2 linked regions of the Acuticoccus sp. I52.16.1 genome follow. The protein of the gene in region 1 binds, or shares a complex with, the protein of each later gene. Links are inferred from orthologs where the notes say so. Each region holds a gene or a part of one and is shown on either strand. Other genes may lie near its edges. The genes, in order: pal and tolB.

Region 1 (14,955 bases):
CCGAAATACTTTCGTGACATGTACTCGACCTTCAATACGTGCCGGCGACTAAGCGATCCTGCCGGATGGGAGTCAACCATTCGTAAGGGAACGCAGAATTGCTGCATCCTCGTGACCGCGCCCCGTATTTCGGCGGATATGGCGGGTGAGCCCGGCGCGGGCGGCACTGCTAGCGGCGGGAGCCGTGCGTCGTGCGTGTGGCCTGGACCGCGTCGGCGAGCGACTGCCACACCGCCGTGTCCCAATAGCGGCGCGCCTGGCCCGAGGGCGAGGGCAGCACGAAGAGGCGCGTCGCGCCGATCCTCTCGGGCTGGGCGCCGAGGGGGACGGCACCGGTGGGGCGCTGGAGGACGGCGGCCGCGGCGGTCTTGGAGGTGAAGGCGAGGATCCGCGGTGCGTGCCGCTCGATCTTGGCGCGCAGGGCGTGTGTATCGAACGCGCCGGCGGGGAGTTCGGCGTCGTTGCCGAAGTGGGCCTTGCACACGTCGGTGAGGCCGATGCCCCATTCGACGAGGCGTGGCCAGTCGGCCGGCGCGAGGCGGATGGGCGTCAGCCCCGTGGCGTGCAGGGTGCGCCAGAAGAGATTGCCGGGGTGGGCATAATAGGCCCGCTTCTGCGCCGAAACGCGGCCGAGCGCGGTCCCGCAGAACACCACGCGAAGGTCAGGTCCGAGAAGGTCCGGCACATGGTCCGGCGGCAGTGGGCCGAAGCGAGGGGCAGGCGCAGGTGCAGGCATCCCGCCACGCTACCAGATGGGCCGCCGGCCCAGAAGCAGGCCGTGGCGAGCTCGCGGCGCCGGGCTGCGCTCCGGTTCGAGGTCGCCGGGGCATCTGCACGAAAACGGCCGCCTGGGGAGGCGGCCGTGATGTCGTCGTCGCGATGCCGTCAGGACGGCTGCGGTTCCCAGCCACCCTCGTTGGCGGGCGGACGGGGCTTGGGCGCGCCCGTGGGCGGGACGGTGGACGCCCGCGGCGGGGTGTCGTCGTCGGCGCTCTCGCGGACCGGGGGCTTGCCCTTGATGAGGTCGCGGATCTCTTCGCCGGTCAGCGTCTCGTACTCGAGCAGGCCCTTGGCGACGGTGTGCAGATCGTCGAGATTGGTCTTGATGACGGCCATCGCGGTCTCGTAGCCGTCATTCACGAAGCGCTTCACCTCCGAGTCGACCAGCTCCTGCGTCTTCTCCGACACGCTCTGGCTGCGGGCGACGGAGTGGCCGAGGAACACCTCGTCCTCGTTCTCCGAGTAGAGGAGCGGCCCCAGCTCGTCCGACATGCCGAACTGCGTCGCCATCGCGCGGGAGAGCTTGGTCGCCATCTTGATGTCGGCCGAGGCGCCGGAGGTCACCTTCTCGTGGCCGAAGATCAGCTCTTCGGCGACGCGGCCGCCCATGGCGACGGCGAGGTCCGCCTTGCACTTGGCGCGGGTCAGCGAGATCTGGTCCCGCTCCGGCAGGCGCATCACCATGCCGAGCGCACGGCCGCGGGGGATGATGGTCGCCTTGTGGATCGGATCGGACGCCGGCATGTGCAGCGCGACGAGGGCGTGGCCCGCCTCGTGGTAGGCGGTCAGCTTCTTCTCGTCCTCGGTCATGACGAGGGTGCGGCGCTCGGCACCCATCATCACCTTGTCTTTGGCGTCCTCGAACTCCTGGTGGGTGACGAGGCGCTTGTTGCGGCGCGCGGCCAGCAGCGCCGCCTCGTTGACGAGGTTGGCGAGGTCCGCACCGGCGAAGCCCGGCGTGCCGCGGGCGAGGGTCTTGAGGTTCACGTCCGGCGCCAGCGGCACCTTGCGCACGTGGACCTTCAGGATCTTCTCGCGGCCGACGAGGTCCGGATTGGGGACGACGATCTGGCGGTCGAACCGGCCCGGACGCAGCAGCGCGGGGTCGAGCACGTCCGGACGGTTGGTGGCGGCGATGAGGATGATGCCCTCGTTCGCCTCGAAGCCGTCCATCTCGACGAGGAGCTGGTTGAGGGTCTGCTCGCGCTCGTCGTTGCCGCCGCCCAGGCCCGCACCACGATGGCGGCCGACGGCGTCGATCTCGTCGATGAAGATGATGCAGGGGGCGTTCTTCTTCGCCTGCTCGAACATGTCGCGCACGCGGCTGGCGCCGACGCCGACGAACATCTCGACGAAGTCGGAGCCCGAGATGGAGAAGAAGGGCACGTTCGCCTCGCCGGCGATGGCGCGGGCGAGCAACGTCTTACCGGTGCCCGGAGGGCCGACCAGCAGGACGCCGCGGGGGATCTTGCCGCCGAGCTTCTGGAAGCGGGACGGGTCCTTCAGGAAGTCGACGATTTCCTGCAGGTCTTCCTTCGCCTCGTCGACGCCGGCGACGTCCTCGAACAGGACGCGGCCGTGCGCCTCGTTGAGGAGCTTGGCCTTGGACTTGCCGAAGCCCATCGCCTTGCCTGCGCCGCCGCCCTGCATCTGCCGCATCAGGAACAGCCAGATGCCCAGGATGAGGAGCATGGGGAACCACGTCGCCAGGATGCCCCAGATGGAGATCCCGTCGTTCGGCGGCTCGGCCCGGATGGTGACGCCCTGGGCGTCCAGCGTGTCGATATAATTGTTGGCGCCTTCGGGGGCGTAGGTCGAGAAGCGGCCGCCCGAATTGTACGTTCCTGTAATATCGCGCTGTTGGATCGTGACGGCGCGCACGTTGCCCTGCCGGGTCTCGGTCAAGAATTGCGAGAACGAGATATCCGACGTGTTGGTCCGCTGGCCCGGATTCTGGAACAGCTGGAACAACGCGATCAGCAGCAGCGCGATCACCACCCACAGGGCGAAATTGCGGAAATGGTTGCTCATGACATACCTTGATTGGCACCAACACTGGCGCGCGAGCGGCTCGGCGACCCCTCGGAGACTGCCAACAACATAGGAACTTCGGGGTCTGGTGCCAACTACTTGGCGGTTATGGAAGCCAGTGGACCAAAGAGCGCACCTCAACGCAAGGGCCGCACGATCGCCGCGTTTGCGGGCCAGTCGCGCCGACGCACGCCCAGCGTCGGCAACGCGACCAGGGCGCCGGCCACGAAAACCGCCGGCATCGTCTCGGCCGCGGCGCCGACCTCGTCCCGTGCGGCCCACGCGCGGCCCGCGGGCCCGGCCGCCGCGACGCGCACTTCGGGCGCGCTCGCCCGCAGCGCGACGGCGTAGCGTCCGTCGAACACGCCGCGGCCTCCGGGAGCTACCGCGATCGCCTCGATCCCCCGTGCCTCGCGCCACAGCGCCAGCGACGCACCGTGCGGAACGGCGCGGCAGCGGCCCAGCGTCGTCGCCTCCCCGCGACGCAGCGCCGCATCCGCCGCGGCCAGCGTGGCGAAGCGCGGCGGGTGCGTGAGGCCGCCGGTGCTGCGAAGCGCCTCGGCGAACGCGCGCAGCCGTACCTCCTCGTGCGCTGCGAACCACGGCGCCGGCGCGATGACCGTGGCGCCCGTGCGGCGGCGCCGCGCGGCCCGGGCGAGGAGCTCGGCGGCGAGGGTGTCGACCAGGTCGCTGGCGCGGGCGAGGTGCGTCGCCGTGGCGGCGAGACGCGTGGTCGAGAGCCCGGCGCGCTCCAGCTCCGGGGCGAGGGCACGCATGGCGATCCGGTCGAAGCGCGTGTCGTCGTTGGAGGGATCCTCGCGCCACGCGATGCCGCGCTCGCGCAGGAAGACGCGCAGCGTCTCGCGCCGTGTGCCGAGGAGGGGGCGCAGGATGCGCAGGCCGTGATGGGTGGTATCCGGCCGCATCGCCGCCAGGCCTTTGAGGCCGCTGCCGCGGGCGAGGCGCAGGAGCATGGTCTCGGCCTGGTCGTCCGCCGTATGGGCGGTCGCGACGGCGGCGAGGCCGAGCGTGGCGGCAGCCTCGGCCAGGGCCGTGTAACGGGCCTCACGCGCCCAGGCCTGGAGCGAGCCGACGGGCGGCCCGTCCGCCGTCAGCACCTCGACCCGGCGGCCGAGGGTGGCGCCGAGGGCGGCGACGAAGCGGCATTCGTCCGCCGCCTCGGGCCGCAGGCCGTGGTTCACGGTGAGGAGGGTGATGTCGCGCTGCGGCCGCGCTCGGCACAGGAGCACGGCGAGAGCGACGGAATCGCCGCCGCCGGAGACGGCGACGCCGAGCGCACCGCCGACGGCGTCGACGTGCGAAAGGTCGAGCTCGGGAGCGGTCGCGGCCGCGATCAAGCGCAGTTTGCGGTGCGTCGCTCGGCCTCGGCCTGGGCGCGCAGGCTGCCGCTCACGTTCGGATAGGCGCCGAACAGCTCTTCCAGCGAGGAGCACGCCGCCTCGCTCTCGCCCAACCCGTTGAGCGAGGTCGACAGCTTCAGGAGACTTTCGGCCGCCCGCGCCCCGTTGGGGTCCGTCGTGTAGGTCTCGAGAAACTGGTTGGCGGCGGCGCGAAAGTCGCGCTGCGCCAAGAGGGCCTCGCCCAGCATGAACCGGGCTTCGCCGGCCACGGGGCCGCTCGGATTGTCGGTCAGCACCGTGCGCGCGGCGTCCGCGGCCATCGCGAAGCGCCCCGAGTGCTGCAGGTCGCGCACCTTGTCGAGTTCGGGATTGCTCGGCGCGGCCCGGGTGGAGGGCGTGGGCGAAGCCGGCGGCGGCGTCGCCGAAAGGTCGCCGTTGAGCGCCGACAGGTCCACCGGGCCGGTGCCCGACTGGCCGAAGGTGTTGGACGGCGCGGCCTGCCCGACGGTCGACGACGGGGCGGGCTGCGCCGGAACCTGGCCGAGGGAGCGCGGAGGCGCGCCGGCGCCGGGCTGCACGGCGCCGCGCTGGTCGGTGCCGATGGCGCCGCTGGTCTGACCGGCGCCGCCGGCCTCGATCAGCTGTTGCAGGCGGCGCACGGTGAAGGTGAGCTGCTCGACCTGGCCGGTGAGCATCCGCACCTGGGTCTCCAGCTGCTGGATGCGCAGCTCGGAGTTCGCCTCGCCGCCCTCCTGCTGTTCTCCGCCGTCACCGAAGAAGCGCGGCAGAAAACGGTTCTGCACCGCCGTCACCGTGGTGTCGGCGTCCGCGGTCCAGCGCGGCAGAGAGAGCGCCGGGGTGGTCAACGCGACCATCATCAGCGTCAGAACGATGCGCATGGGACTCTCCATCACGACGTCAGCCCCGCAAATAGGGCGCCGACGCCGTGGGGAACATAATTAACCGCCCAGAACAGTGACCGCGCGGCGGTTCTGGTTCCAGCAGGACTCGTTGTCGCACACCGCGACCGGGCGTTCCTTGCCGAAGGACAGGGTCCGCATGCGGCCGGCATTGATGCCGCGGCCGGCGAGGTAGCGGCGAGCGGCCTCGGCCCGGCGGGCGGACAGCGCGATGTTGTACTCGCGCGTGCCGCGCTCGTCGGCGTGGCCTTCGATGGTGATCTGGTATTGCGAGTACTTCTGCAACCAGGTCGCCTGGCGGTCCAGCACGCCGGCCGCCGTCGGGTTGATCTCCGACGAGTCGACGGTGAAGAACACGCGGTCGCCCACGTTGACCGCAAAGTCTTGCGGCGAGCCGGGCGTGGCGGCACCCGCGCCGCCGGTGTTCGTCGGCTTTTGGGCGCACCCGGCCAACGCCACTGCCACGAGGGCGGCGGTCATACCCCGCGTCACCCAACGCCTCGTTCGGAACTCAGTCATTCACGCGACTCCGACGCATAAATTTCGATTGTGGATTAGCAAGCCACGGTTAACGCACCATTGGCAAAACAGCTTGCTTTCGTTTGGCCGGGTACGTTGGCGACGCTCTTCACACGGCCGCGCGCGCTCTTCAAGGGCCAATCTGCGTGATTGTGCACGACCGGCCCGCGGACGCCGCGCCGGCCTCACCGCTCCTTGAGATACGGCACGCCGAGCGCACGCGGCGGGATCGCCCGGCCGAAGAATCCGGCCAGCAGAACGACGGTCAGCACATAAGGCGCGATGAGGATGACCTCGATCGGAATTTGCCCGACCAGCGGGACGGACACCCCCGACAGCCGCGCCGCGGAGCTTTCCAGCACGCCGAACAGCAGGCACGCCAGCAGGGTCGGCAGCGGGCGCCATTTGCCGAATATGAGGGCCGCCAGGGCGATGTAGCCTTTGCCCGCGCTCATCTCGCGCACGAACCCGCCGCCGTGCGCGGTCGACAGGTACGCCCCGGCGATGCCGCACAGGACGCCGGTGATGATGATCGCCCGGTAGCGCAGCCAGGCGACCGAGTAGCCCGCGCTATCGACCGCCTCGGGCGCCTCGCCGACGGCCCGCAGGCGCAGGCCGAAGCTCGTCGAGAACAGGACCAGCGAGGCCAACGGGACCGCCAGCAGCGCGGCGTAGACCAGGAGATTGTGGCCCGACAGCAGTTCCGAATAGAACGGGCCGAACCATGGGACATCCGCCACACCGGCCTCGAACGGCAGGGTGATGGGGCCGAAGCGCTCGTCACGCGACAGCGGCGGCGTCTGTCCGCCCTGGGTGAAGAGCGCGATGCCGATCACCACCGTCAGCCCCGAGGCGAGGATGTTGATGGCGACACCGGAGACGATGTGGTCGCCCCGGTGGGTGATGCAGGCGAAGCCGTGTACCAGCGCCAGCGCGACCGCGGCGGCGATGGCCGCGCCGAGCCCGGCCCACGGGGTCCCGGTGAGGCTCGTCACGGCGGCGGCCGCGAAGGCCCCCATCAGGAGCTTGCCCTCGAGGCCGATGTCGACGATGCCGGCACGCTCGGAGAACATGCCGGCCATCGCGCACAGGATCAGCGGCGTGGCGAGCCGCAAGGTGCTCGCCAGGATCTGCATGGCGTCGAGCCACATTTCAGCCGCCATGCCGGGCCCTCCATGCGGGCGGGGCCGGCGACGCGGCCGGCCCGGTCAGAACTCGAAGCTGACCCGCCCGTCCGCGGCGATCTTCACCATGGGCTGCCAGGCGATCTCCCAGGCGTGTCCGTCCGGGTCCGCCACGTAGCCGCGAAGGCCGCCGTGCGGCGGCGCATCGGCTGCGCGCAAGAGGGTGCCGCCCGCCGCCAGCAGCGCGTCCATCACCGGCTGCACCCCGTCCGCCGAGGTCACGTTGTGCGCCAGCGCGAAGGCACCCGGCCTCTGGAAGGGCGCCGGCTGGTTCATGTCGGCCGCCAGCGACGCGGCGAGGAAGGTGCCCAGGATGACGCCGTTCATCTGGTAGAAGACGATCTCCTCGTTCTGGAAGACCGGCTCCCAGCCGAAACCGTCCTGGTAGAAGCGGCTGGCGGTGGCGAGGTCGTCCACGCCGAGGGTGATCACGGAGATCTGGTGTTGCATCGAGACGTCCTTTCCCGTTCCCCGGCGCACCATGCGGCGGGGTCGGGTCAAGGGGCTCATGCCGCGGCAAGGCCTGGACCCGCGCTGCGCGGGGGGCGCGCCAACCAAGCCACGCCCTCACCATTTCTGACGGCGCGACGGTGCACCCGCGGGCGCGGCGGTGCAAGGCCCGCCTCATGACGGCGCCAGCCGTGTGCGCGGCGCGAAGAGGCGCGACAGCGGCCCGTCCAGCATGTGCGCCAGCGCGCCGGAGAAGAGGATGATGAAGCCCTGCAGCACCAGCACGACATTGCGGTCCAGGGTCTGGTAGGTGAACGAGAGCTCCGTGCCGCCCTGGTAGAGCGCCCCGAAGAGGAGGCTCGCCATGACGATGCCGACCGGATGCGCGCGCCCCATCAGCGCCACGGCGATGCCGGTGAAGCCGAACCCGGCGGTATAGTTGTTGACGAGCTTCTCCTGTGCCCCCAGCACCGCGTTGGTCGCCATCAGCCCGGCCAGGGCGCCGGAGACGACCATCGTCACGATCACCATCCGCGGCACCGAGACGCCGGAATAGCGCGCCGCCGGCTCCGATTCGCCGAGCGTGCGCAGGCGGAAGCCGAACGGCGTGCGCCAGATCAGCACCCACACGCCCGCCGCCGCCGCCAGGGCCAGGAGGATCGACAGATTGAGCGGCGAGGAGGACGCCTCGAAGCCCAGCGCGCGCGCCAGTTCGTGGAACTGCGGGATGGTGGCGTCGGGCGCGATGTTGCGCGTCTGCGGGGTCGACTGGCCGGGGCGGATCAGCGGGCCGGTGAGGAGCCACACCAGGATGCCGGCGGCGATGAAGTTGAACATGATCGTGGTGATGACGACGTGGCTGCCGCGGGTCGCCTGCAGCAACCCCGGCAGGAACGCCCACGCCCCGCCGAACAAGGCCGCGCCCAGGATCGCCGCCGGGATCACCATCACGCCCGGCAGGTAGGGGTCGAGCGCCAGGCACACGAGGACCGCGCCGAGCCCGCCCATCGCCGCCTGCCCCTCGCCGCCGATGTTGAACAGCCTGGCATGGAAGGCGACCGCCACCGCCAGCCCGGTGAAGACGAAGTTGGTGGCGTAGTAGAGCGTGTAGCCCAGGCTGCCGGGATAGACGAAGGCGCCCTGGATCATGACGTCCAGCGCCTCGACCGGATTCTCGCCGATCAGCGCCACCACCAGCCCCGCCACGACGAAGGCGAGCGCCACGTTGAGCAGCGGGATGACGAAGACGTCCGCCCAGGCGGGGAGCGGGCCTCTCACGCGCTGGCCTCCAGCGCGCCCGCCGAGCCGGCGATGCCCGCCATCATCAGACCGACGTTGCGCCGGTCGGCATCGGCCGCCGCCACGGTGCCGACGATGCGCCCGCCGTTCATGCCGATGACCCGGTCGGAGAGCGCCAGAATCTCGTCGAGCTCGACCGAGACGAGGAGGATCGCGCAGCCCGCGTCCCTGAGCGCCAGCAGCTCGCGGTGGATGAACTCGATGGCGCCGATGTCGACCCCCCGCGTCGGCTGGCCGACCAGCAGCACGCGAGGTGCGGCACCGTGTTCGCGGGCGATGACGAGCTTCTGCTGGTTGCCGCCGGAGAAGCCGGCGGCGGCGAGGCGCGGGTCGGCGGGACGCACGTCGAAGCGGTCCATCAGCGCCTGACAGCGGGCGCGCATCCGGCGCGTCTCGAGAAGCCAGCGTCGGCGGGCGCGTGCCTCGTCGAGGTATCCCAATACCGAATTCTCGCTCATGTCGAACGGCAGCACCAGGCCTTCGCGGCGTCGGTCCTCCGGCACGTGGGCGACGCCGAGGGCGCGGATCTCGCTCGGATCCGCCGGCGAGCCGGGACCGACCGACCGCCCGCCGACGGTGAAGGTGCCGCCCGCCGGCTCGACCAACCCCGCCAGCACGCCCAGCAGCTCCGACTGTCCGTTGCCGGCGACCCCCGCGACGCCGACGATCTCGCCCGCATGCAACGCGAAGGAGACGCCGTCGAGGCGCGTCACGCCGGCCTCGTCGCGAACCGTCAGCCCCTGCGCGATCAGCACCGGGGCGCCGGCCGGGCGCGTGCCCTGGTTGCGGACCGTCGCCACCGCGCGGCCGACCATCAACTCGGCCAGCTCCTCGCGATTCGTGTCCTCGGTGCGCCGCTCGGCCACCATCCGGCCGCGCCGCATGACCGAGACATCGTCCGTCGCAGCCATGATCTCGCGCAGCTTGTGGGTGATGAGGAGGATGGTGACGCCCTTGGCCTTGAGCGTCGCCAGGCTGTCGAACAGGCGGTCGGTCTCGTCCGGGGTCAGCACGCCGGTCGGCTCGTCGAGGATGAGGATGCGCCCGCCCGCCAGCAACGCCTTGATGATCTCGACACGCTGCTGCAACCCCACAGGCAGCCGCTCGACCACCGCGTCGGGATCGACCGACAGGCCGTAGGTCGCTTCGATCTCCTTCAGCCGCTCCCGCACCTCCGCCCGGCTCGCCTTGAGAAAGGGCGCCTTCGCGGTCTGGAGCATCAGGTTTTCGAGGACCGTGAAGTTCGGCACCAGCATGAAGTGCTGATGCACCATGCCGATGCCCTGCGCGATCGCGTCGGCGCTGGAGGCGAGCTTCACCTCCTCGCCGAAGAGCCGGATCGTGCCCGAATCGGCGTGGTAGTGGCCCGAGAGGATCGACACCAGGGTGGATTTGCCCGCCCCGTTCTCGCCGATGATCCCATGGATGGAGCCGGCGCGGACGGTCAGCGAGACGTCGTCGTTCGCCTGGACCGCGCCGAAGCGCTTCGAAATGCCGGCCAGCGCGATGGCCGGCGCTTCGCCGGTGGTCATGAGTGCGCGGGTCTCAGACCGGGCACCCCTGATCGTCCTCGTAGTTGTGCACCTCGATCTCGCCCGAGATGATGCCGGCCTTCGCCGCCTCGACCGCCTCGCGGATCTCCGGCGTCAGGAGCGCGGCGTTCTTCTCGTTCTCGACGAGGCCGACGCCCTCCTCCTGCAGACCCAGCGAGACGATGCCGGGGGTGAACTCGTCGTTCATGGCGTCCATCAGCGTGTCGTATGCGGCATTGTCGACGCGCTTGAGCATCGAGGTCAGCACCTGGCCGGGCGCCACGTCCTCCTGATTGGAGTCGACGCCGATGGCGAGCTTGCCCGCGTCCGCCGTGGCGCGGATCACGCCGAGGCCGGTGCCGCCGGCGGCGTGGTAGACGACGTCGGCCCCACGGTCGATCTGGCTCTGCGCCAGCTCGGCACCCTTGGACGGGTCGTTCCAGGCCGAGGGGGTGGTGCCGGTCATGTTCTGCAGCACCGTCGCTTCGGGCTTGGTGTCCATCACGCCCTGCACGTATCCGCAGGCGAACTTGCGGATCAGCGGCACGTCCATCCCGCCGACGAAGCCGACCGTGCCGCTTTCGGAGGCCATCGCCGCGGCGACGCCGGCGAGGTAGGACCCCTCGTGCTCCTCGAAGCGGTATTGGCGCAGGTTCGGCTGGTCGAGCCAGTAGACGTCGATGATCGCGAACTCGGTGTCGGGATATTCCTGGGCGACCTTGTCGATCGCGTCGGCCTGCGCGAAGCCGACGCCGAGCACCAGGTCCGCGCCGCGCTGGGCCATGCGGGTGATCGCCTGCTCGCGCTGCGTCTCGTTGGTGACCTCGAACTCCATCACCTCGACGCCGGTCTCGTCCATGAAGCGCTTGACGCCGTTCCAGACGCCTTCGTTGAACGACTTGTCGAACTTGCCGCCCATGTCGAACACCACGGCGGGCTTGAAGTCCTGCGCGTGCCCGGTCGCGGGGACGGAGACGGCGAAGACGGCACCGGCGACGCCGGCCAGAACGGCCTTGAGCATTGAACCCTCCAGTTGCTTGTTCTCGACACTAGTGCCGGATCCGGCCGCTTGGCTAGCAAGTCGCCGGCCAGGGCCACGATACGAGTTCGTCCCGCCGCCCGGCCGGGCTCAGGCGAGGCCGATCTCCTTCAGGCGCTCCATCAGGTAGGCGCCGGCGGTCTTCTCCGGGCTCAAAGGCACCTCGGAGCGGGGGTGGATGAACATCGGCATCGAGAACCGCGCGCCGCCTGCGCCCCCCTCCGGATTGATCACACGGTGCGTGGTGGACGGATAGTAGCCGCCCGAGGCGAGTTGCAGCATGTCGCCGATGTTGACTGCGATCATGCCGGAATCGCACGGCACCTCGTGCCACTCGCCGGTGCGGTCCTGTGCCTGCAGGCCGGGCGCGGAGCCGGCGAGCAGCAGGGTGATGAGGTTGATGTCCTCGTGGGCGGCGGCACGGGTGGCGCCGGGCTCGGGCGGCTCACCGGCCTGCGCCGGATAGTGCAGGATGCGGAACATCGAGTTGTCCGACCCGCGCAGCATGTCGGGCAACGGCTCGGCGAAGGTCGCGCGCACGTCCGCCGGGGTGTTGGTCTCGATCCACTCCAGCAGCGTGACGCCGAGGCCGAAGAGGTCGTCGTAGAGGGCACGGGTCACGGGCTCGACCGAGCCCGGCAGCGGGGTCTTGGGATAGACCTGGAAGAACTCCTTGAGGTCCTTCGCCTTGGATCCCTTGGCGTTCTCCGACCGGAAGGGGAAATATCCCTCCGGCGACGGCGGCTGCACCTTGAAGCCGAACTTCGTCTCCTCGGCGAAGAACTCGCCCCACTGGGCGTAGGCGCGGTCGATCCGGTCGGGGGTGATCGGGTGATCCTTCAGGACGGCGAAACCGGTCTCGTGCAGCGAGCGGGCGAACTGCGCCGGCGCCTCGGGGTCGGTGTAGCTGACGGCTTTGATGGCGAACATGGCATCCCTCGACAGGCCGGCGAAGTGGGGACAGTATCGCGCCGCCTCGCGCGGTTTCAATGCGGGCCGCGGGCGCACCCCCCGCCGCGTGCGGGCGCACCCCCCGCGTCTGCGGGCGGGTCGCGCCGGAGGCCGGACAGCCGAGGTTCCCATGAGCGATCATCTCCACCTGCCCCTCATCCTGCTGGCGGCGCTCCTCGCGATGGCGAGCCCCGGCCCGGCGACGCTCGCCATCGCCGGGACCGCGATGGCGCGCGGCCGCCGGGCGGGGCTGACGCTGGCGGCCGGGATCTCGACCGGATCACTGATCTGGTCGCTGGCGGCGGCCTTCGGCCTCGCCGCGCTGATGGCCGCGCACGGCTGGGTGTTCGAGATCGTGCGCTATGCCGGCGCGGCCTATCTCGCCGTCCTGGCCGTCAAGTCGGCCCGCGCCGCGCTGTCGGCCGGGGCGCTGCACCCGCGCGCGATGAGCGGCGGGCCGGGCGCCGTCTACCGCAAGGGACTGGCCTTGCACCTCACCAACCCCAAGGCGATCTTCTTCATCGGCTCGATCTACTCGATGGGTGTGCCGCGGGACGCCACGCCCGGCGAGTTCGCGGTGGTGATCGCCGCGCTGACCGTGCAGAGCGTCCTCGTCAACACCACGTACGCGACGCTCTTCTCGGTGCCGGCGATGACGCGGGCCTATGTTCGCGCCCGCCGCGGGTTCGAGGGGGTGTTCGCCGCCGGCTTCGGCCTCGCCAGCCTCAAGGTGCTGACCGCACGCCTCTCCTGACAGCCGGGCGACGAAAAGCCGCCCCGCGGGTGGCCCGCGAGGCGGCTGGTCGGATCGCGCGGTGGACCGTGGCGGACCGTCCCACCGCGCGCACCTCAGGCCGTCGCGAGGACGGCACCGGGGATCCGGTCACGAACCGGGAGGGAGCCTCCCGGCCGCTTGAGCCGCTTTCGCCGGCTCGAACAAGTCGCGCGGTGGACCGTGGCGGACCGTCCCACCGCGCGTGCCTCAGGCCGCCGCTTTCACGGCACCTGGGACGTAGTTGAGGATCGGCGCGAGCCACCGTTCGCAGGTGTCGATGTCCCAACCCTTGCGTCTCGCGTAGTCCTCGATCTGATCCTTCTCGATCTTGCCGACACCGAAATAGAAGCTGTCCGGATGCGAGAAGTAGATGCCGCTGACCGACGAGGCCGGCCACATGGCGAAGCTCTCCGTCAGCGTCACGCCGGTGCGCGCCTCGGCTTCGAGGAGACGGAACAGCGTCTCCTTCTCGGTGTGGTCGGGCTGGGCGGGGTAGCCCGGCGCAGGGCGGATGCCGCGGTAGGCCTCGGCGATCATTTCCTGCGGTGTCAGCGTCTCGTCGGCCGCGTAACCCCAGATCGTGCGGCGCATGCGCATGTGGGCGTACTCGGCGAAGGCCTCGGCGAGCCGGTCGGCGAGCGACTGGAAGAGGATTTTGCCGTAGTCGTCGCCCTTCTGGACGAAGCGGGCGACGATGTCGTCCTCGCCGACGCCCGCGGTCACCGTGAACCCGCCGAGATAGTCGGCCGGTCCGCCCACCGGTGCGATGAAGTCCGACAGGGCGACGTTGGCGCGCCCGTCCGACTTCGGCATCTGCTGGCGCAGGGTATGGAAGCGGCCGACCTCGCGCCCGCCGTCGGAGATGACGATGTCGTCCCCGTCCGCCTGCGCGCCCCAGACGCCGACGACGCCCTTCGCCTTCAGCCATTTGTTCGAGACGATGTCGGCGAGCATCTTCTGCGCGTCGTCGAACAGCTTGGTCGCCTGCTCGCCGAAGCGCTCGTCGTTCAGGATCGCCGGGTAGATGCCCTTCATCTCCCAGGCCGAGAAGAACGGCGTCCAGTCGATGTAGGACACCAGCGTCTGGATCGGCACTTCGATGTTCTTGAGCCCGGTCTCGACCGGCACCGGCGGCGTGTAGGCCGACCAGTCGATCCGGAAGGCGTTGCGGCGCGCCTCGGCGATCGGCGTGCGCTTCTTCTCGCCCTGACCCTTGAGGTAGCGCTCGGCGGTCTTTTCGTAGTCGGTGCGGATCTCGGTCGCGTAGGTCGCCCGGTCTCCCATCAGCCGCGAGCATACGCCCACCGCCCGCGACGCGTCGGTGACGTAGACGGTCTGGCCGGCGGAGTAGTTCGGGTTGATCTTCACCGCGGTGTGGATCTTCGAGGTGGTGGCCCCGCCGATCAGGAGCGGCACGTCGAACCCGCTGCGCTGCATCTCGCCGGCGACCGACACCATCTCGTCGAGCGACGGGGTGATGAGGCCCGACAGGCCGATGATGTCGACGTTCTCTTGCTTGGCGGTCTCCAGGATCTTGGCGGAGGGGACCATCACGCCGAGGTCGATCACGTCGAAGTTGTTGCACTGCAACACGACGCCGACGATGTTCTTGCCGATGTCGTGCACGTCGCCCTTCACGGTGGCGAGCAGGATCTTGCCGGCGGTCTGGCGCTGGCCCGCCTTCTCGGCCTCCATGTACGGCATCAGGTAGGCGACGGCCTGCTTCATCACGCGGGCGGACTTCACCACCTGCGGCAGGAACATCTTGCCCGAGCCGAAGAGGTCGCCGACGACGTTCATGCCGGCCATCAGCGGGCCTTCGATGACGTGCAGCGGCTTCTCGGCCTTCTGCCGGGCCTCCTCGGTGTCGGCCTCGATCCACTCGGTGATGCCGTGCACCAGCGCGTGGCTGAGCCGTTCCTCGACCGGGGCCTCGCGCCAGGTGAGGTCCTTCACGCGGGCCGCTCCGGCGCCGCCCTTCCAGCGTTCGGCCGCCTCCAGCATGCGCTCGGTGGCGTCGTCGCGCCGGTTCAGCACCACGTCCTCGCACAGCTCGCGCAGCTCGGTGTCGAGGTCGTCGTACACCGCGAGCTGGCCGGCGTTCACGATGCCCA
Region 2 (15,003 bases), 880 kb from region 1 along the record:
CTGACGCTGACGGACGAGGGGCGCGGCTTCCACCTGCGCGCGGCCGGCATCCTGACCGATCTCGAGGCGGCCGAGGACGAGGCGGCGCGCGGCGGTCGGCCGGTCGGTACGGTGCATGTCACCACCTCGGCCTCCTACGCGCATCACATTCTCTATCCGGCGATAGGGAGGCTGCGCGCGGCGCACCCTGCGCTGCGCATCGTCGTCAGCGAGACGGACACGGTCGTCGGCCTGATCGAGGCGGAGGCGGACATTGCCGTGCGGGCCGGGGAGATGCCGTCATCGGCGCTGGTGGCACGCGGACTGGGGGCGTCGGGGCGGATGGTCGTCGCCGCGCCCGCCTACCTCGCGGCCCGCGGCACGCCGGAGACGGCGCGCGACCTCGCCGCGCACGACCTCATCGGCCTCGGCTATCGGCGGCGGGAGGCAATCTGGCCGTTCGACCCCGCGGACGGCGGCCGCCCGCTCGACACGCGGGTGGCGCTGACGGCGAGCGACGGCGAGGGCATCCGGCACATGGCGCGGGCCGGCCTCGGTCTCGCGAGACTCACCGCGTTCACCGTCCGGGACGACATCTCGGCCGGCCGCCTCGTCCCCCTGCTGCGCGAGGTCGACATCGGCGACCGCGAACCGTTTCACGCGCTGTGGCTGAAGTCCGGCGGTCCGCTGCCGGCCCGCGTGCGCCTGGTCCTCGACCACCTCGCGACCCACGGCCGGGTCGACGCGCACCCTTGACGCCCACGGCGGCATCACGGCGCCACGAAGGCGTCACGAATCGCGCGGTGAGGCTCCGATGAGACGGGCTCCGTCAGGTTGGGGAAGATCGCGGAAGCGGGATGGTGGAGGGGGTTGGATTCGAACCAACGTAGGCATAGCCAGCGGATTTACAGTCCGCCCCCTTTAGCCACTCGGGCACCCCTCCGATGTGTCGCGGCGTGTTAGGCTGTACGCGCCGCGATGTCAACGACGAGTCACGAAGCAACTATGGATGAATCTGAGCCTTATTGGCTTTTCGGTCTGCATGCCGTGCGCGCGGCCCTCGCCAACCCCCGGCGCGCCGTCCACGCGATGATGGCGACCACCAACGCCATGCGCCGGCTCGAGCCCCTGCCCCGCCGGATCGATGCCGAGACCGTCGACGTGCGCCGCCTCAACAAGCTGCTCGGAGACGCGGTCCACCAGGGGGTCGCGCTGCGGGTCTCGCCGCTCGACGGGGTCGATATCGCCACGCTCGGCGAAGGGCGTCTGGTCCTGTGCCTCGACCAGATCACCGATCCGCACAATGTCGGTGCGATCCTGCGGTCTGCGGCCGCGTTCCAGGCGGACGGCGTCGTCGTCACGCGACGCCACAGCGCGTCGGAGACCGGCGTGCTCGCCAAGTCCGCCTCCGGGGCGCTGGACATGGTGCCGATCGCGGTGGAGACGAACATGTCCCGCTCGGTCGACGCGCTGAAGGCGGCCGGCTTCTACACCGTCGCGCTCGACAGCGAGGCCGAGATGTCGATGAGCGATCTGCCGGCCGCGGAGCGCTATGCCTTCGTCCTCGGCGCCGAAGGCAAGGGCGTGCGGCCCGGCGTGCGCGCCAACTGCGACACGGTGGCCGCCATCGAGGTCCCGGGAGCCCTCGCCTCGCTCAACGTATCCAACGCCGCGGCGATCACACTTTATGCGGCACATACGCAACTTCGTAGGAGGGTTGCGTGATCGGCACTGGTGCAAGGCGTCACAAAGGTGATATTTCGGGAGACGGTCGCTGCGAGATCAACGCGTTAGCGGCACGTGTCTGAAATATTGATCAGTGATGCGGATCTGATGTCATCCTTTCACTTCCCCGGATCGTATTCCTCTGGTGATGAGGATCGCTTCATAAAGCGAATACTGATGGGCCAGGTATTCTGCCGATGCACGCTTTCAGGGGTGGGGGAATGAATCATGAGAATGCACCGCGACATGGGCGTCCGACCCGCAATCGTGGCAAACGCGTGCCGGCGGCGCGCGGCGCCGGCGGCGGACTGACGGCACGCACCGTGAGCGCATGGCCCGGCGTCATCGACACGCGGGTGCTGGACCGCTCGCTGGCGCTGAACCTGCGCCTGGCGTCGGTGCGGTGCGCGCGGCGGATCGAGCCGGCCTTCCGCGATGCCGGGCTCTCCAGCGTGGAACTCGTGGCGTTGACCCTCATTCAGGCCAATCCCGGCATCCGTCAGGGTCATCTCGCGTCGACGTTGCTGCTCAAGCCCGCGCACATGACGAAGCTGGTCCAGGCGCTGCAGGACCAGGACCTCATCGAACGCACGACGCCCGACAACGATCGTCGCGCGGTGGAGCTGCACCTGTCGCATCGGGGCGAAGAGCTCGCGACCATCGAGCGCGAGCGTGTCGAGGCGTTCGAGGCGCGCATGCAGGCCGGCCTGCTGAGCCCGGCCGAGCAGCGCCAGCTCCTCAAACTCCTCAAGAAGGTCTGGCAGACCGAGGACCAGGACCCCGAGGCGTTCGAGGTCGACACAGTCTCCTGACCGCCCGCTCGCTGGTATCCGAGCCCCGCCGGTGCGGGGGCCGGCGCCATGCGGCGATGCGCCGTTCACCATCCGCCATCATTGCTGCGCGTTCGACGCCTCGGGCGGCGCGCGGGCCGCTTGCGCAGACCCGCGCGACGACGCCGGGCGGAGACTTTTCCCCGTTATTCAGCCCCGCGAGCCGCGGTCGGCGGCGCGCCTGAGCTGCCGCGGCTCAAGAAGAACGCGGCGGGCGGGTCTGCGGGCGCGGCCCCGGCGGGGCGGTGCGGCGCGGCGGCTGGCCCTGCGCACCGGCCTCGCTCCCCGGCAGGCGACGCGGCTCGCGCACCGGCGTCGGCGCCGGATCGGTCGGCGCTCGCGGCTGGCGCGGGGCCGCCAGCATCCGCGGCTGCTGCCGCGTCGGCGCCACCGGCTCGTCGCGCAGATCCTCCTCCGCGTCGTCGAGGTCCTCGAGGTCGGCCCCCTCGGCGTCGTCCTCCGCGTCCTCGACGATCGTCGGCGCGGCGCGCTTGCCGCCTTTGGCCTTGGCGGCCGGACGGCTCCGGCGCGGCTTGGGCTTGGAGCGCCCACGGACCAGCAACAGACCGCCGACGACGATCAGCAGGAAGACCGCCCCGGCCGCACCGGCGACGTAGGGGAAGAGGTCGTCCTCGAGGAGCTGGTCGAGCGCGGTGCGATCGTCCGGCGTGAAGCGGGTGTCGAGGTCGGCGATGCCGGACACCGAGCTGGTGCTGGTGGCGACCGGCTCGCGCGGCGGGGCGACGTCGGCGAGCGTCTCGGTCGGTGGGTTCTCCAGCGCGGCGAAGCCATCGGCGAAGCCCTCCAGCGAGATCGGGATGCCGATCCCCTCCTCCGGCGTGCGGAAGATCGAGAAGGTGGCCGTGGTCCCGGCCTCGAACCGCTCGATCAGGCCGTCGTCGAGCCGCACTTCGGCCACGCAACCCGACGCCAGGCAGCGCACGAACCCGGCGGCGCCCACTTCGACATTGTCGATCGAGAGGCCGAGGCCGGGGGGCAGCAGGATCGCCAGCGGCGCCAGCACGCGCAGGATCTGGACCTGCTGGTCGGCGGTGCGGATGAAGACGACACTGAGCGCGATGTTGGCGCGGTCCTGCGCCTGGACGTTCTGTACCAGCGCGCACTGCTCGGACGGGGCGCCGACCTCGGCCTGACAGCGGATCTGCCAGTCTCCGTAGCGCCCGACGATCCGGCCCTGCGCCTCGGCGGGCGCCGCGTCGACCAGCGCGCATCCGAGCGCGGCCACGAGACCGGCGGCCAGGACCCAAAGGCGTGGTAGCATCCTCACTCTCCTACGCTATCGCGCGGCGGCGATAAGAGCGCCGTCGCGCGCACTCCTGCGACTCTGTATCTGCTTCGCGGCGAGGGTGCACGTCCCCGCGATCAAAGGTGATCAAATCATTGGTCGGTGTCAGGGTCGGGCGCGCCGGCCCCGTCGTTTCCGGACGCGGAAACCGAGGCGGTGGCGAGGGCGTCCAGCGCATCACCCAGCCCATCGAGCGAGACGCGCACGGCGGCTTGGCTCTGCGGCGTGAGCGAGACGGCGAACTGGGCGGTCCGTCCGGCGACCAGCGCCTCGCGCAGCCCCTCCCCCAGCGCCACCTCCGAGATGCAGCCCGGCGGCAGGCAGCGCACGAACCCGGCGACGCCCACCTCCGCCCCGTCCACAGACAGGCTGAGCCCGGAGGGGAGCAGCACCCCCAGCGGCGCCAAGACGCGCATCACCTCCACCGATCCGCCCTCACCGCGCACGAAGAGGACGGTGAGGACCACCCCGCCCGCGTCCGGATCGCCGACCTGCTGGGCCGCGGTCTGCGTCGCGGCACAGGAGTCCACGGCAACGCCGACGGTGTGCTCGCACTCCAGCGCCCAGGCGCCGTATGTGGCGATCACGGGAGCGGGCGGCAGCACCGGCTGGGCGCCGGCCGGGGCCACCCCGGTCAGCGCCGCCGCGGCGGCGATCGACAGCTTGACGGCGGCGCGGCGCATGGACCCTCGTTGCGAGTTGGAATTCGAAGATGCCGAACCGGCGGTCGACAAGCACGAGGATCGGCACGCCGGGGTGCGTGGCGCAAGGCGAAAGTGTGACGCTTCCTGCGTTGGAATGGCACGGCGCGCCCGATACGGTGTGGTCAGTCGGCTGGAACGGGTCTAAAGGGGGGGCGTCGGGGTCGAGCCGGAACGTCTTCGGCCGGTGGACGCGTGAACCCAGCGTTGGTAAGTTTCAGGACGTTCCGAAATTTGTGTTTTGGAACATCGTCGTTAATCGATGAGAGCGAGATGGGATCGGGAAACATGAGGGCGATGGCAACGATTGGGCGAGACGCCCTGAGCCGGCTGGGCGCGGCAGTGATGACGTTGATGCTGGCGGCCACCGCGGCGAATGCGGCCCAGCCGGTACCCTGGGGCGTGAGCCTGCAGGAAGCGGCGACACCCATCATGGGCCAGATCCGCTGGTTCGAGGGGTACACCCTCATCATCATCACACTGATCACGCTGTTCGTTCTGGCGCTGCTGATCGTGGTGATCGTGCGTTTCAACAAGCGCGCGAACCCCGTCCCGTCGACGACCTCGCACAACACCATGATCGAGGTGGTGTGGACCATCGTCCCGGTGCTCATCCTGGTGGCGATCGCCTTCCCGTCCTTCCGCCTGCTCTATAATGCGACGACGATTCCGGAGCCGGGGCTCACGGTGAAGGCCACGGGCAAGTCCTGGTACTGGCAGTACGAGTTCATGGACGAAGGCTACGCCGACGTCGGCGCCATCATCTCCAACATGCTGAACGACGAGCAGCGCGCCGAACGCAAGGAAACCTACGGGTTGACCGACTCCGACGTGCCGCGCCTGTTGGCGGTGGACTACCCGCTCGTCGTCCCGGTCGACACCGTCGTCCACGTCCTGGCGACGTCCTCGGACGTGAACCACGCGGTGGCGATGCCGGCCTTCGGCCTCAAGACCGACGCCATCAACGGCCGCCTGAACGAGACCTGGTTCCGCGCCACGGCGACGGGCGTCTTCTACGGCCAGTGCTCGGAGCTGTGCGGCGCCAACCACGCCTTTATGCCGCTCGAGCTGCACGTCCTGCCGCAGGAGCGGTTCGAGGAGTGGGCCGCGATGGCCAAGGACGACCCCGACGCCGCCAACGACCAGCTGATTCGCTGGCAGGCCGAGGCGAGCGGCGCCGGCCAGAACGTCGCCGCGCTCGCCGCCGACTGAGCGGCGCACGGAACGCACGACGGGCGCGGCCGCGACGGCCCGGCGCCCGGTACGGACTGATTTACACCTGAGGCGCTGCCTCGGACAAAGACATCAGGGCGGACACCCTGAATTCGCGAACGGAGAGGATCGATGGCCTACGCGGCAGCGGACCACGCCCACGACCATCCCACGGGGTGGCGGCGCTGGCTTTTCTCAACCAACCACAAAGACATCGGCATTCTGTACCTCATGTTCGCGCTGTTCGCGGGCTTTGTGGGTTTTGCGCTGTCGGTCGGGATGCGCATGGAGCTGCAGGAGCCCGGCCTGCAGATCTTCGCCAACGGTGACATGTACAACGTGTTCACCACCGGCCACGGCCTCATCATGATCTTCTTCATGGTGATGCCGGCGATGATCGGCGGGTTCGGCAACTACTTCGTGCCGATCATGATCGGCGCGCCGGACATGGCCTTCCCGCGGATGAACAACATGAGTTTCTGGCTCCTGTTCTTCTCCTTCCTGCTGCTCATCACGTCGCTCTTCATGCCCGGCGAGCCCGGCGGCCACGGCTTCGGCGGCGGCTGGACGCTCTACCCGCCGCTGTCCACGCAAGGCTCCCCCGGCCCGGCGCTGGACTTCGGCATCTTCGCCATCCACGTCTCGGGCGCGGCGTCGATCCTGGGCGCGATCAACTTCATCACCACGATCCTCAACATGCGTGCCCCGGGCATGACCATGCACAAGATGCCGCTCTTCGTCTGGGCGCAGCTGGTCACGGCCTTCCTGCTGCTGCTGTCGCTCCCGGTGCTCGCCGGCGCGATCACCATGCTGCTGACGGACCGCAACTTCGGCACCGCCTTCTTCGACCCGTCGGCCGGTGGCGACCCGATCCTCTTCGCGCACCTCTTCTGGTTCTTCGGCCACCCCGAGGTGTACATCCTCATCATCCCGGGCTTCGGCATCGTCAGCCACATCGTGTCGACGTTCTCGCAGAAGCCGGTGTTCGGCTACCTCGGCATGGCTTACGCGATGGTCGCGATCGGCGTCGTCGGCTTCGTCGTGTGGGCGCACCACATGTACACGATCGGCATTTCGCCGGACACGCAGGCCTACTTCACCTTCGCCACGCTGGTGATCGCGGTGCCGACCGGCATCAAGATCTTCTCCTGGATCGCGACGATGTGGGGCGGCTCGATCGAGTTCAAGACGCCGATGCTGTGGGCGATCGGCTTCATCTTCCTCTTCACCGTCGGCGGCGTGACGGGCGTGCAGCTCGCCAATGCCGGCCTCGACCGCGCCTTCCACGACACCTACTACGTCGTCGCGCACTTCCACTACGTGCTGTCGCTGGGCGCCGTGTTCGCCATCTTCGCGGGCTGGTACTACTGGTTCCCGAAGATGTTCGGCATCATGTACAACGAGACGCTGTCCAAGATTCACTTCTGGCTGATGTTCCTCGGCGTGAACGTGATCTTCTTCCCGCAGCACTTCCTCGGCCTGCAGGGCATGCCGCGTCGCTATGTCGACTATCCGGACGCCTTCGCCAACTGGAACATGATCTCGTCGATCGGCATCTACATCACCGTCGTCGCGATGGTGGCCTTCATCTGGACCATGGTCGACGCGCTGCTGCGCCACCGCAAGGCGGCCGACAATCCCTGGGGCGTGGGCGCGACCACGCTGGAGTGGACGCTGTCCTCTCCCCCGCCCTACCACCAGTTCGAGACGCTGCCGCAGATCCGCTGACGCGGCAGCCGGGCGACGGGTCCCCGTCGCCCCCGATTTCCGCGGCGCCGCCTCCGGGCGGCGTCGCCGTTCGACGGCCCGACCGGGCCTTGGGCATCCCGAGCGCCCCGCTCGCGATCCCCAAGGCCCACCCGGCCCCGCCGCCCGGACCGCGCCGTCACCCGTGCCACGGGCTCGGGCGGCACGGCGACCGGCGGACACGGAGACGACCGCACCGCAAGGTGCCGCATGCGGCCCGCGAGGGCTCCAGGCCGCCGGGACTCCCGGCGGATCGATGGATCGGAGGAACGAGAATGTCAGTTCGGGACGGTGATTCGCTGGGTCTGGTCGATCTCGGCGCAACGCCTGGGGACTTCGTCGATCTTCTCAAGCCGCGCGTCATGTCGCTGGTGGTGTTCACCGCCTTCGCCGGCATCCTGCTGGCGCCGGGCCACCTGCATCCGGTCCTCGCCGCCGTCTCGCTGCTGGCCATCGCGCTCGGCGCCGGCGCATCCGGCGCCCTCAACATGGGCCTCGACGCCGACATCGACCGCCTGATGGCCCGCACCGCGTTGCGCCCGATCCCCTCCGGCCGGATCGACCGCGAGACCGCGCTCGGCTTCGGCACGGTGCTCGCCTCCGGCTCGGTCGTCCTCCTGGCCTTCGCCTCCAACTGGACGGCGGCGTGCCTGCTGGCGCTCACCATCGCCTTCTACGTCGTCGTCTACACCGTGTGGCTGAAGCGGCGGACGCCGCAGAACATCGTCATCGGCGGCGCGGCCGGCGCCCTGCCGCCGGTCGTCGGCTGGGCCGCGGTCACCGGCTCGGTCTCGCTGGAGCCGATCGTCATGTTCACGATCATCTTCCTGTGGACCCCGGCGCACTTCTGGGCCCTCGCCATCCTGAAGCGGGACGAGTACGCCGCGGCGGGCGTCCCCATGCTCCCCTCCGTCGCCAGCCGCGAGACGACGACACTCAACATCCTCGTCTACGCTGTGCTGACCGCCCTCTCCGGCCTCCTGCCGACCGTGCTGGGCTATGCCGGCATCGGCTACGCCATCGTCGCGGCGGGCCTCGGCGCCTGGCTCGTGCAGCGGGCGGTCCTGCTGCGCCGCGCCGGGCCCCAGGACGAGCGGCGTCACGCCGGGCGTCTGTTCGGCGTCTCCATCCTCTACCTCTTCGCCCTCTTCGGCGCGCTGATGGCCGACGGGGTGATCGCCGACCTTTTGACATGATGACCGAACCCGCCGCCCCCCAGCCCCGCACCCAGGCCGACGTCGACGCAGAGCGACGACGCCGGCAACGCAAGCGCTCCGTCGCGATCGCGGTGGTGCTCGTGTCGCTGGTCGCGATCTTCTACGCCATCACCATCCTGCAGATGACCGCCAACACGCCGGGGGTCACGTCGTGAGCGGCGACAAGCGCCACATCCGCATCGCGCTGGCGTGCGCGGCGTTCGTGTCGCTGATGGTGGGCGCGGCCTTCGCCTCCGTCCCGCTGTACGACCTCTTCTGCCGCGTCACCGGGTTCGACGGCACGCCCTCCATCGCCACGGTCGAGGCGGTGCCCGGCCTCGAGGTCGGCGAGCGCGAGCTGACCATCCGGTTCGACGCCAACATCCAGTCCAACCTGCCGTGGACCTTCAAGCCGGTGCAGCGGACGATGAAGGTCAAGGTCGGCGAGGTGGTGACCGCCGAGTACGAGATCACCAACCTCTCGGACGAGCACACGGTCGGCCAGTCGGTCTACAACGTCACCCCGTTCCAGGGCGGCGGCTATTTCACCAAGATCGACTGCTTCTGCTTCACCGCGCAGCCGCTCGAAGCCAACGAGACGCGGCGCATCCCGGTCGTCTTCTATGTCGACCCGGAATTCGACGAGGATCGCGACGCCAAGAACGTGCATGTGATCACGCTGTCCTACACCTTCTTCAAGGCGCAGACGGCGAGCTGAACGGTCGACGTCGCCTCGGCGGCGTGGCAAAGACAACGAGGGTCGGAGCGGGCCGGCGGCATGTGCGCCGGGCCCCCCGGCGGAGTTTCGGCCGCGTCACGCGGCACCCTCCCGGCAAGCTCCGGGGGAGACGATGCGGCGGCCGCGCGGCCCCGCGCACGAGCACGGCGGCGGACCGCGGGCCCGCCCCGAACGGGCTTCCGGACCCCGTCCGGAGAAGAACACGCCGGGCGAAAATCCGGCAGGGCGAACGGGGTCTCCCCGAGAGGATCCGCGCGGAACGCGCGAAGAGGGAATGACAATGGCAGGCGCGGCGAAGCACCACGACTATCACATCCTTGAACCCAGCCCCTGGCCGATCATGGGCTCGCTCGGCGCGTTCGTGATGATGTTCGGCGCCGTGGCCTTCATGCGCTGGCACTCGGGCGACGAGCTGCCGCTGGCGGGCATGAACCTCGCCGGCTGGGGCATCTTCGCCGTCGGCACGACCCTGGTGGTCGCGACCATGGCGCTGTGGTGGACGGACACCACCAAGGAATCCCTCCGCGGCGACCACACGCCGGTGGTCAAGCTGCACCTGCGCTACGGCATGATCCTGTTCATCGCCTCCGAAGTGATGTTCTTCGTCGCCTGGTTCTGGGCCTACTTCGACGCTGCGCTCTTCCCCGGCGATCCGACGACCTACGGCCGGCTCGATGTCACAGGGGGTCAATGGCCGCCGGAGTCGATCCACACGTTCGACCCCTGGCACCTGCCGCTCTTCAACACCATGATCCTGCTGCTCTCCGGCACCACCGCCACCTGGGCGCATCACGCGCTGCTGGAGGACGACCGCGAGGGTCTCAAGTGGGGCCTCATCTGCACCGTGCTCCTGGGCCTCCTGTTCTCCACCGTGCAGATCTACGAGTACACGCACGCGTCGTTCTCGTTCTCCGGGTCGCTCTATGGCGGGCCGTTCTTCATGGCGACGGGCTTCCACGGCTTCCACGTCTTCGTCGGAACGGTGTTCCTGGCGGTGTGCCTGTTCCGCGTCTACGCCGGGCACTTCACCAAGGACGCGCACTTCGGGTTCGAGGCGGCGGCATGGTACTGGCACTTCGTCGACGTGGTGTGGCTCTTCCTGTTCCTGTGCATCTACGTCTGGGGCGCCAGCGAACTCGTCCACTAAGGGGAGCGCGCCTTGCGGCGCCTCCTGCTCGCGGTCGCCATCGCCGGGGCCTTCGTCATCCTGATCGGCCTCGGCACCTGGCAGCTTCAGCGCCTCGAATGGAAAGAGGCGCTGATCGCCGCGGCGGCGGAGCGACCCGCCGCCCCCGCCGTCCCCGCGCCCGGGCCGGACGAATGGGGCAGCCGACCCGCCGCCTTCCCGATCGACGACTGGCGCTACCGTAGAGTCGCGCTCACCGGCAGCTTCGCCCCGGTCGAGGCCTTCTTCTGGATCGCGCTCGGCGAGCCGAACGGTCCGCTCGGCGGTCCCGGGTACATGGTGCTCGTCCCGTTCGTGACCGAGGACGGCTGGACGGTCCTCGTCAACCGCGGCTTCATCCCCGAGGACAGGCGCGACCCGGCGACGCGCCCGGACGCCGCGCCGCCGCGGGGCACCGTCACCGTCGAGGGCCTGATCCGCCGGGACGACCCGCCGAGCTTCATCACCCCCGCGCCCGACACGGCCGCCCGCATCTTCTACGCGCGCGACATCGGCGCCATCGCCGAAGCGCTCGGCGCGCCCGGCCCGATCGCCCCCTACCAGATCGACCTCGTGGCCGAGGAGACGCCGGCCGGCGGCCTGCCACAGGCCGGCGAGAGCCGCATCACGTTCACCAACAACCACCTGGGCTACGCATTGACCTGGTACGGCCTCGCCGCCGCGCTGCTGGGCGTGTCGGGCGTCGCCCTCTGGCGCCGCCGCGCGCGCGGCTGACCCGCGGTCGCACCCGCGGCCGCTGGTCACGGCTCACGGCCCGGCCGGTGCGAACGGCCGCCGTCGAGGATCGACGCGGCGGCCCGTCATTCCTGCATCGTCGAAGCGGCCCGGCGCGGCCGACCGGGCGGCGCTCGCTAGCGCCGCAGCGGCGACCAGGCCGGGTCCGAGGCCATCGTGTTCAGCCGCAGCTGCCGCTCGTTGCGGCCGGTGACGTTGACCGTCCAGATCCCCGGCCCGCCCTGCGGCCCGCCCGCATCGCGGAAAAAGGCGATGACGCGGCCGTTGGGCGCCCAGGTCGGTCCCTCGTTGTGGAAGCCGGAGGTGAGGATGCGCTCGCCGGAGCCGTCGGGGTTCATGACGCCGATCGCGAAGCGCCCCTGCGCCTGCTTGGTGAAGGCGATGAGATCTCCCTTCGGCGACCAGACCGGCGTGGAATAGCGACCGTCACCGTAGGAGATCCGCTGCTGGCCCGACCCGTCGGCATTCATGACGTACAGCTGCTGGCTGCCGCCGCGGTCGCTCTCGAAGACGATCTGCCGGCCATCCGGAGAGTAGGACGGAGCGGTGTCGATCGCCGGGGTGTTGGTCAGGCGGCGCGGCTGCCCGCCTTGCAGGCTCATCGCGAAGATGTTGGAGTTGCCGCCCTCCTGGATGCTCATCACCACCGTCGACCCGTCCGGCGAGAAGCGCGGCGCGAAGCTCATGCTCGCCGCCTTCGACAGGAGCTGCCGCCGCCCCGTCTCGACGTCGAGCAGGAAGACCTGCGGCTGCGCGCCCTCGTAGCTCATGTAGGTGACGTATTGGCCGGCGGGGCTGAAGCGCGGGGTCAGCACCAGCGTGCTGCCGTCGGTCAGGTAGGTCAGGTTGTAGCCGTCCTGGTCCATGATCGCGAGGCGCTTCACGCGCGCGTTCTTGGGCCCGGATTCGGCGACGAAGACGATGCGGGTGTCGAAGTAGCCGCTTTCGCCGGTCAGCCGCTCGTAGATCGCGTCGGCGACGATGTGGGCGACGCGGCGCCAGTTGTCGGGCGTCGTGGTGAACTGCTGGCCGACGACCTGCTGCTCCTGCAGGGGGTCCCACAGGCGGAACTCGACGCGCAGCTGCCCTCCCTCGGGGATCACGGTGCCGCTGACCAGCGCCTCGGCACCGATGGCGCGCCAGTTGGCGAACGCCGGCACCACCTCGACCCCCAGCGTGGGCGGGGAATATTGGGTGCGATCGATCCCGGCGAAGAGACCGGAGCTGACGAGATCGTTCATCACGACGTCGGCGATCTGCTGGCCCATCGTCGGATCGGCGCTGGCGAAGTAGGGGACGGCGATCGGCAGCGGACGCACGTCGCCGCCGGTCACCTCGATCGAGACGAGCGCGCTCGCCGGTGACGATAAAGCGGCCATCGTCGCCAGTGCAGCCAGGAACAGTCTGATGCGCGAGAGCATGAGCACACCCTTCATTGGAATAAGTCCTTCCTAGGCCAGCGGGCGATCCCTCGCCAGCCCGGGTGGGTCGGTCGACGATAATCTCGTCCCGCGCCGCGGCGGATCTCTCCACCGTGGCCCGCGGGGGTCATCCGAATTCGCGCGGGTCGAACGTGACCTGCAGCTCGCGCCAGAGGTCGTACTGGTCCGCGGGCAGCCAGTCGTACGGCGCGCATTTCAGAACCGCGCGGCGCGCGGCCTCGGCCGCGACGTCGAAGATCGGGCCGATGCCGCGGGCGCGAACGTCGACGATCCGTTCCAGCTTGCCGTCGGGCGTCAGGTTGAACTGCACCACGATGGCGAGTTCCTCCTCCTGGCCGACGGCGGCGGGACGGAGCCAGCACTCGCGCAGCCGGTGCATCAGCGCGTCGGTAAAGGTCGCGGTCTGCGGCGCGTCGGCGCGCCCGACGTTGGTGCCGGCGCTCGCCTGCGCGCGCCCGCTGCCGCCGCCGGACGGCGCGGTGCGGTTGATCAGCGAGGAGATCCGGTCGGCGTTGAAGGTGTCCTCCGGCGGCGTCTCCTGGCGCGCCGTGCGGGTGCGGCGCGGCGGCTGCGGGCGCGAGCGCGGCACCACCGTCTCCGGCACGGGCGCCGGCGCGGGAGCCTCGACGACCTCCGGCTGCGGCTCGGGCGCGGCCGCGGCGGTTTCGGTCGGCTCCGGCTCGGCGGGCTCGGGCTCCGGCTCGGGTGCCGCAGCGGTCTCGGGCGGCGTCTCGACCGGGTCCGGCTCCGGCGTCACCTCGGGCACGGCCTCCTGCGTCACCTCGTCGACCGGCTCGGCCTCGTCCGGCTGCGGCTCGGGCTCGCCGGCCTCGTCGGGCGCGGAGGATTCGGCCTGCGAATCGATCGCGTCATCGTTGGTGGCGATCGTCTCCGCCTCGGTGTCGGTGGCGCCGGGCATCGCCTCGGGCTCCGCCTCGGTCTCGCTCTCCACCGTCTCGGGCGCGGGCGCCATGGCGACGACCTGCTCCTCGGGGTTGCCTTCGGTGATGTCGGTCTTCTCGTCGATCGTGATGATCTCGATCGGCAGCGCCGCGACCGGCGGGGGCGTGAACCCCTGGCTCGACGGCAGCGTGATGATCGCCGCGGCGAGGATCAGCAGGTGCAAGATGCCCGAGGCGATGAAGGCGGCGCGCATGTCAGCGCGGCTCCTCGGTCGTGACGAGGGCGAGACGATTGTAGCCGGCGCGGTTGAGACGACCCATCACGCGCATGATGATGCCATAGTTCGCGGCCGCGTCGCCACGCACCTGGATGCGCTCCTCGAAGTTGCCCGCGGTTTCCTGGCTCAGCCGGTCGACGAGCTGGGTGATCGCCACTTCCGCCTCGTTGACGTAGATCGCGCCGTCGGGGGTGATGGAGATATTGATCGGGTCCGTGCGGCCCTCGATCGGATTGGCCTGACTCTCCGGTAGGTCGATCGGCACGCCCACTGTGAGAAGCGGCGCCGAGACCATGAAGATGATCAACAGCACGAGCATCACGTCCACGAACGGGGTGACGTTGATCTCGGCCATCGGCTGGAAGCGGGCGCGGCGCCGGCCGCGACCGGCACGACGGCCACCCGTGGGGCTACTCATCCCCATACGAAAAGCCTCCTAACGCCGCTCATCGATCTCCCGCGAGAGGATCGCCAGGAACTCGTCGGCGAACCCCTCCATCTGAGAGGAGATGCGACCCACGTCGGTCGCGAGCTTGTTGTAGAAGATGGTCGCCGGAATGGCGGCGAGAAGACCGAGCGCGGTCGCCAGCAGCGCCTCGGCGATACCGGGCGCGACGACCGCGAGGTTCGTCGATTCGGACGCCGCGATCGCCTGGAACGAGCTCATGATGCCCCAGACGGTGCCGAAGAGGCCGATGAAGGGCGCCGCGGAGCCGACCGAGGCGAGCACCATCAGCCCGCGCTCCATCTGCTCGCCCTCGCGCGCCAGGGTCATCGACATCACGCGGTCGATCCGGTCGGCGAGCGAGGCGAGCGCGGGGCGGTTGCCCTCGTGGCTCTTCTTCCACTCGCGCATGGCGGCGACGAAAACCGCCGCGACCCCGTCCGGCTCGTCGTCCTCGCGCTTCTGGTACAGCTCCTCCAGCGACTGGCCGGACCAGAAGTCGTCCTCGAAGGCGACGATCCGGCCGCGGATGCGACGGAAGGCCACGGATTTGTAGAAGATGATCGCCCAGCACCAGCACG

Evidence for each region.
Region 2: the proteins of pal (region 1) and tolB are in contact, whole or in part, in a crystal structure (PDB 2HQS), measured with the Escherichia coli proteins. The link is inferred for Acuticoccus sp. I52.16.1 from one-to-one orthologs.

What each region holds. Positions count from the first base shown.
Region 1 is NZ_CP094828.1:2,028,389-2,043,343, reverse strand. The notes cover bases 3,853-6,783. They hold pal (peptidoglycan-associated lipoprotein Pal), read right to left. Parts: upstream 5,573-6,783; coding sequence 5,132-5,572; downstream 3,853-5,131. Other genes in these bases: MRB58_RS09105 (ABC transporter permease), read right to left, coding at 5,797-6,774; MRB58_RS09115 (tetratricopeptide repeat protein), read right to left, coding at 4,166-5,071; tilS (tRNA lysidine(34) synthetase TilS), read right to left, coding at 3,853-4,169. In the rest of the region: glmM (phosphoglucosamine mutase), read right to left, coding at 1-20; MRB58_RS09130 (mismatch-specific DNA-glycosylase), read right to left, coding at 170-736; ATP-dependent zinc metalloprotease FtsH, read right to left, coding at 886-2,811; more of tilS, read right to left, coding at 2,949-3,852; MRB58_RS09100 (VOC family protein), read right to left, coding at 6,820-7,245; MRB58_RS09095 (ABC transporter permease), read right to left, coding at 7,420-8,523; MRB58_RS09090 (ABC transporter ATP-binding protein), read right to left, coding at 8,520-10,076; MRB58_RS09085 (BMP family protein), read right to left, coding at 10,090-11,097; MRB58_RS09080 (isopenicillin N synthase family oxygenase), read right to left, coding at 11,206-12,045; MRB58_RS09075 (LysE family translocator), read left to right, coding at 12,197-12,820; metH (methionine synthase), read right to left, coding at 13,049-14,955. UniProt on the Escherichia coli protein: Part of the Tol-Pal system, which plays a role in outer membrane invagination during cell division and is important for maintaining outer membrane integrity. The Tol-Pal system is also required for polar localization of chemoreceptors clusters.
Region 2 is NZ_CP094828.1:2,912,738-2,927,740, reverse strand. Bases 10,632-13,610 are described here. They hold tolB (Tol-Pal system beta propeller repeat protein TolB), read right to left. Parts: upstream 12,792-13,610; coding sequence 11,472-12,791; downstream 10,632-11,471. Other genes in these bases: MRB58_RS13190 (hypothetical protein), read right to left, coding at 12,904-13,610; MRB58_RS13200 (SURF1 family protein), read left to right, coding at 10,632-11,334. Also shown: MRB58_RS13260 (LysR family transcriptional regulator), read left to right, coding at 1-735; 23S rRNA (guanosine(2251)-2'-O)-methyltransferase RlmB, read left to right, coding at 985-1,704; MRB58_RS13245 (MarR family winged helix-turn-helix transcriptional regulator), read left to right, coding at 2,028-2,516; MRB58_RS24975 (invasion associated locus B family protein), read right to left, coding at 2,731-3,816; MRB58_RS13235 (invasion associated locus B family protein), read right to left, coding at 3,933-4,523; coxB (cytochrome c oxidase subunit II), read left to right, coding at 4,887-5,753; ctaD (cytochrome c oxidase subunit I), read left to right, coding at 5,886-7,481; MRB58_RS13220 (heme o synthase), read left to right, coding at 7,775-8,695; MRB58_RS13215 (hypothetical protein), read left to right, coding at 8,692-8,871; MRB58_RS13210 (cytochrome c oxidase assembly protein), read left to right, coding at 8,868-9,413; MRB58_RS13205 (cytochrome c oxidase subunit 3), read left to right, coding at 9,715-10,581; more of MRB58_RS13200, read left to right, coding at 10,594-10,631; more of MRB58_RS13190, read right to left, coding at 13,611-13,953; MRB58_RS13185 (ExbD/TolR family protein), read right to left, coding at 13,955-14,395; protein TolQ, read right to left, coding at 14,414-15,003. UniProt on the Escherichia coli protein: Part of the Tol-Pal system, which plays a role in outer membrane invagination during cell division and is important for maintaining outer membrane integrity.